Linked DNA regions of Methanotorris formicicus Mc-S-70. The protein of the gene in region 2 binds, or shares a complex with, the protein of the main gene of each other region. Links are inferred from orthologs where the notes say so. Each region holds a gene or a part of one and is shown on either strand. Other genes may lie near its edges.

The links.
Region 1: the proteins of METFODRAFT_RS01110 (region 2) and pscS are in contact, whole or in part, in a solved structure (PDB 3WKR), measured with the Methanocaldococcus jannaschii proteins. The link is inferred for Methanotorris formicicus Mc-S-70 from one-to-one orthologs.

The regions. Positions count from the first base shown.
Region 1 is NZ_AGJL01000056.1:409-3,722, forward strand. What follows is about bases 219-3,193. They hold pscS (O-phospho-L-seryl-tRNA:Cys-tRNA synthase), read left to right. Parts: upstream 219-1,122; coding sequence 1,123-2,265; downstream 2,266-3,193. Other genes in these bases: ftsY (signal recognition particle-docking protein FtsY), read left to right, coding at 219-983; METFODRAFT_RS08285 (ATP-binding protein), read left to right, coding at 2,322-3,173; METFODRAFT_RS11805 (hypothetical protein), read left to right, coding at 3,186-3,193. Also shown: more of ftsY, read left to right, coding at 1-218; more of METFODRAFT_RS11805, read left to right, coding at 3,194-3,314. UniProt on the Methanocaldococcus jannaschii protein: Converts O-phospho-L-seryl-tRNA(Cys) (Sep-tRNA(Cys)) to L-cysteinyl-tRNA(Cys) (Cys-tRNA(Cys)).
Region 2 is NZ_AGJL01000003.1:42,365-45,426, reverse strand. Bases 39-2,761 are described here. They hold METFODRAFT_RS01110 (DUF2100 domain-containing protein), read left to right. Parts: upstream 39-934; coding sequence 935-1,588; downstream 1,589-2,761. Other genes in these bases: hisC (histidinol-phosphate transaminase), read left to right, coding at 2,192-2,761; METFODRAFT_RS01100 (PIN domain-containing protein), read left to right, coding at 1,807-2,178; METFODRAFT_RS01105 (antitoxin family protein), read left to right, coding at 1,626-1,820; METFODRAFT_RS01115 (ornithine cyclodeaminase), read left to right, coding at 39-926. Also shown: more of METFODRAFT_RS01115, read left to right, coding at 1-38; more of hisC, read left to right, coding at 2,762-3,062.

The DNA.
Region 1 (3,314 bases), on a different replicon or contig from region 2:
AAAAAGAAAAAATAGAAGAAACTCCACAGAAGAAAGAAATTAGTTTCTTTGATAGGTTCAAAATTACAAAAACTATTAAAAAAGTTCTTAAAAAAGAAGTTGTTATTACAGAGGATGATATTGAGGATGTTTTAGAAGAGTTGGAGTTGGAATTGTTGGAGGCGGATGTTGCCTATGTTGTTGTTGAAAAAATTATTGAATCATTAAAAGACCAACTAATTGGAATGAAAATCTCTCCTAATGATGATCCAGGAGAAGTTACAATAAATGCATTAAAAAATGCCATAAGGGAAATTTTGTCCCAAGAAGTTATAGATGTTGAAGAAATTATTAAAGAAAAAAAGAAAAAAGGAGAACCTGCTGTCTTTGTATTTGTGGGAATTAATGGAACTGGAAAAACCACATCCATTGCAAAGTTGGCATATAAATTAAAAAATAAAGGTTATTCTGTTGTTTTAGCGGCGGGAGATACATTTAGAGCAGGAGCAATTGAGCAATTGGAGCAGCATGCAAAAAACGTCGGTGTTAGGGTTATAAAGCATCAGAAAGGGGCAGATAGTGCAGCAGTTATTTATGATGCTATACAGCATGCAAAGGCAAGGGGTATTGATGTTGTTTTAGCAGATACTGCAGGAAGGCAGGCGACAAATATCAACCTAATGGATGAAATGAAAAAGGTTGTTAGGGTTACAAAGCCAGATTTGGTTATATTTGTTGGTGATGCATTGGCTGGAAATGATGCAATTTATCAGGCGGAGGAATTTAATAACGCAGTGAATATTGATGGAGTTATCTTAACCAAGGTCGATGCAGATGCAAAAGGAGGATCTGCCTTATCTATCGCCTATGCCATTGGAAAACCAATTTTGTATTTGGGTGTTGGGCAGAGGTATGGGGATTTAATTGAATTTGATGTAGATTGGATGATTAATAAGCTGTTTGGTGAGGAAGAAGTTAAATTTTCAACGGAAAGGGAGTTCTAACTTACATCTAAATAATAATTTTTTATAGTCGTCTGTGAATGTTTATCATTATCTTAAATTTCATGAACGTTTAACAACAATCTTAATAATACAGGAAAAATTATGTTATATTAATTAAATTACAATAAAGGTGATTATTTTGAAGATTAATTTGGATAAATATAAGAATCTTACAAGGAACTTTGAAAGGGAAATTATAAACCTAAACCCAATCCAAAGAGGAGGAATACTACCAGTTGAAGCAAAAAAGGCAGTTTATGAGTTTTGGGATGGTTACAGTGTATGCGATTACTGCGGTGGGAGATTAGACCAGGTTTCTACGCCTCCAATATGTGAGTTTTTGGAGGACTTTTCAAAGTTTGTAAATTTGGACATCTCAAGACCTACACATGGAGCAAGAGAAGGAAAATTCATAGTTATGCATTCAATTTGTAATGAAGGGGATTATGTAGTTGTGGATGGGAATGCCCACTACACAACTTATGTTTCTGCTGAAAGGTCAAGATTGAATGTTGTAGATGTTGAAAGTGATGGATATCCAACATTTAGAATAAATCCAGAGAAATATAAAGAGGTTATTGATAATTTGGAGGATAAGGGTAAAAATATTGGCTTAATTTTATTAACTCACGTCGATGGGAATTTTGGGAATGTTGAAGATGCTAAAAAGGTTGGAAAGATAGCAAAAGAAAAGGGATATCCATTTTTATTGAACTGTGCTTACAGTGTTGGGAGAATGCCAGTAGATGGGAAAAAATTAAACGCTGACTTCATTGTAGCATCGGGGCATAAGAGTATGTCTGCATCAGGACCATGTGGTTTATTGGCATTTAAAGAAGAATTTGCGGAGAAGATATTAAAAACATCAGAGAAATTCCCAATAAAAGAAATTGAAATGCTTGGATGTACAAGTAGGGGATTGCCTATAGTTACATTAATGGCAAGTTTTCCACATGTAGTTGAGAGGGTAAAAAGATGGGATGAAGAGGTTAAAAAAACAAGGTATGTTGTTGATGAGTTGGAGAAAATTGGATTTAAGCAATTGGGGGTAAAACCAAAGGAACATGATTTAATTAAATTTGAAACACCAGTATTGGATGAAATTGCTAAAAAAGATAAAAGAAGGGGATTCTTCTTCTATGAAGAGTTAAAGAAAAGAGGTATTGGTGGAATTAGGAGGGGAGTAACAAAGGAAATTAAGATGAGCGTTTATGGCTTAACATGGGAGCAAGTGGAGTATGTTGTAAATGCCATTAAAGGGGTTGTTGAGACACATAAGTGATAATATTTTGATGATAATGCTTTATATGAAAATTAGGATTAAAATTGGTGATTTAAATGGAATTTTTTAATAGAGAGAAGGAAATAAAAGATTTAACTAACATCCTATCTTTTGAACCAAATTTAATTTATTTTATATATGGTCCAATAAATAGCGGAAAAACTGCCTTAATTAATGAAATCATCAAAAAATTACCAAACGACTATATAGTTTTTTATATTGATTTAAGAGCACATTTTATATCAAGATATGATGATTTTGTTAGGGTATTATTTAAAGCACACAAAACAGATATTGACGATGTTAAAGAATTTTTAAGGATTATTGTTCCTAAACTACCAAATGAGATTTTTGGTATTCCTATTCCAAAGGATTTACTAAATGAGTTGTTTAAGGATAAAAAATCAGACGATGTTTTTGAATATATTATTGATGTTTTTGAGGAATTGCAATTAATGGGGAAAAAACCAATCTTAATAATTGATGTCTTGGAAACCTTCGGTTTCCAAAATCTTTGTCGCTTCGCTCCAAAGAACTTACAAGTTATTGGGGACTTAAAGATTAATGGTTACTTAATTTATGAATTATTTAACTTCTTCATCAGTTTAACCAAACATAGACATTTGGCACATATTTTATGTTTAAGTTCTGATTCCTTATTTATTGATAAGGTTTATAATGAAGCGATGTTGCAAGATAGATGTAAATATTATTTAGTTGATGATTTTGATTATGAGACAACAAAGGAATTTTTAAAAAGACATGGTTTTAATGATGAAGAAACAGAGACCGTTTGGGAATACTTTGGAGGAAAACCAATAAAATTGATTGATATTATTCAAGAAAAAGCATTAGGTAGGGATGTTAAAGAATACTGCAAAAAATCTTTGATATTTAAAGTTAGATAGTTAAAAGATTTAATATATGCTTTGGAAGATGAAAATAATGACTTATTTAAAAATGTCTTTAAGTTATTTGAAAATTTTAAAAATAGGGATGAAATAGCATACAGAAAAATAACCGAAGAAATTGTATGGGCAGTTAAAAAG
Region 2 (3,062 bases):
GGGAATGGATTGAGGTAGAGAATCCAAAGATGGATGGGGTTATTGTTGTTTATCCAGAGGAAAAGAGGGCAGAGGTTAAAACAATAAGGAAGGTTAAAAAGGGAGATTTAATTGTTGTTGGGCATAAGGGTATAAGGGTTATCCCGCCAGAAAAACCAAGGGAAAAGGGAGAGTTATTTGAGTTCATGAAATCAGAGGCCTCCTCTGAAAAGCCAAAAGAAACAATAATAAGAAAAATAGCAAAAGAAATGTATGCAATAAGAGAGGAATATGGGAAGACAGGAAAAGGGGGCATTGTTGTTGTTGGGGGCCCAGCAATAGTGCACACAGGAGCAGGAGAAGCATTGGCTAAGTTAATAAAAATGGGTTATGTTCAGGCATTATTTAGTGGAAATGCACTTGCTACACACGACATTGAATGGGCTTTATATGGAACTTCACTCGGCGTTAATATAGAAACTGGAAAACCAGTTTCAGGAGGGCATAGGCATCATTTGTATGCAATAAACACCATAATGAAGGCAGGAAGTATAAAGGAAGCAGTTGAGAAGGGGATTTTAAAGAAAGGAATTATGTATGAATGTATAAAGAATAATATCCCATACGTATTGGCTGGAAGTATTAGGGATGATGGACCTTTACCAGATGTTATAACAGACGTTGTTGAAGCACAGGATAAGATGAGGGAGATGCTAAAAGGCAAAAAGATGGTTTTAATGCTTTCAACAATGCTCCACTCAATAGCAACAGGTAATCTCCTCCCATCCTATGTAAAAACAATCTGCGTTGACATAAACCCCGCAACAGTTACAAAATTGATGGATAGGGGAACATCCCAAGCAATTGGAGTAGTTACTGATGTTGGTGTATTCTTACCTATGCTCGTTGAAGAGTTAGAGAGGTTGGAAGAAAATAAAAAAGATTAAGTGATACTATGATAACCAAAAGGATGGAAGATTCAAAAAATTTAATTATAAAGGCAATATCTACAATATCTGAAATAGAAAGAAGGGAAAAGCCCCCTGTAGATGCTAAAAAAGTATCTTACAAAGATGCAAAACCTGGAAAGATAGATACCAACGAACTTAAAAAGGCAATCTATGTATTGATTGAGGCAGATGAATTTTTATATAAAAAAGCCCCATTACATGAACTTAATGAAGAAGAAGCAAAGGATTTTTGTAAATTAATTTTGAAGGCAGAGAAACATTTAAACAATGTTTTAAAGAACTTCGGATTTGAATTTGAAGAAAAAGAAATTGATAAAGATGCGTTATATATTGTATCAAATAAAAAATTGTTTAGAAAGTTAAAAGATAAGAATCCAGATTTAAATGTTATCTGCACAGAAGGAATGTTGGATATAGAAGACATGAAGGCAATAAATCCAAACATTCCAGAGAAGGCATTGGGAGGGATTAAAAAGAAAATAGAAATAACAAAAAATAATATTGCAAAGAGGATTGAAAAAACAAAACCTTCAAAAATTTTGGTTGTTGTTGAAGATAAGGCAGATGAGTTAATCTATAAGAGAGCAAAAGACCTATACAACGCTGATAAAATTAACGCTGAGGAACTTTTGGAATAAACCAATTATTTTTGATAATAGTACTAATGGTGGAATTATGGAAATTGTTGTTGATGCAATCTACGAAAATGGTATTTTAAAACTCAAAAAGGGCTTAAACCTTCCAAATGGTTGCAAAGTTAAGGTAAAAATAACACCAAAAAAAATTTCCGAGAAAACTTATGGCATACTAAAACTTACCGATGAGGAAATCAAAGAAATCATTGAGGAGATTGAGAATGGAGAGCAATAGAATATTCTTTGATTCTAATGTTTTAATTTATCATTTATGCGGTAAAGAAAAAGCAAGGGATTTAATTGAAAAAGTAGAAAATGACGAAATCATTGGATTTATAAACCCAATTGTTATTTCAGAGGTTTTATTTTTTTATATAAGGGCAAACACCAAAAAGAAACCTTATGACATTAAAAAGAAACCAGAAATTTTAAAATCATTAGATTTTGACAATGTGTTTGAGTTATTTTCAATTTTTAGAATATTGGATTTAAATGGGGAAATTGTTAAAATCTCCAAAGAAATCATTAAAAATTATGGATTGCTCCCAAATGATGATTTTGAAAAAGTAGATTTCTTGGAGATTATCAAATAAAAAAGGTGATAAATTGATTGAAGATAAAATAAGAGATGTTGTTAAACAATTCAAACCCTACGTTCCAGGAAAATCAAAGGAAGAAATTGTAAGGAAATATGGCATAAATCCAGAGGAAATTATTAAATTAGGTTCAAATGAAAATCCCTGGGGACCTTCACCAAAAATTAAGGAAGAGATATTGAAAGAAGTTCCAAAACTCCACCAATATCCAGAACCAGTTAGCCCAGAGTTGTTGGAAGAGTTGAGCAAGTTCTTGGATGTGCCAAAGGAGAATATTATCGTTGGTGGAGATGGGGCGGATGAGATAATTGATACAATAATGAGGACTTTTATTGATGAGGGAGATGAGGTTATTATTCCAATCCCAACATTCACACAATATGCCATATCGACAAAGATTTATGGAGCAAATATAAGATGGGCTAAATTTGATAAGGAGAGGGACTTCCAGTTGGATGTTGATAGTGTTTTGAGCAACATAAATGAGAGGACAAAAGTAATCTTCCTTTGCACACCAAACAACCCGACAGGGAACATTATTGACAAAAAAGATGTTGAAAAAATCATAAACTCAACCGATGCACTCGTTGTTATAGACCATGCATACATTGAATATTCAAAGAAAGAGTATGACTTAACAAAATGGGCATTGAAATATGATAATGTCTTAGTTTTAAGGACATTCTCAAAGGTATTTGGTTTAGCAGGACAGAGGATTGGTTATGGTATAACAAATGAGAAAATAATTAACTATATGATGAGAGTTAAGCCAGTATTTAGTTTAACAAGATTGAGCCAGATTTGTGCAATAACTGCTTTGAGAGATAGGGAGTTCTTTGAGAGATGTGTGAGAGATGGAATAAAAAGCAGGGAAATGCTCT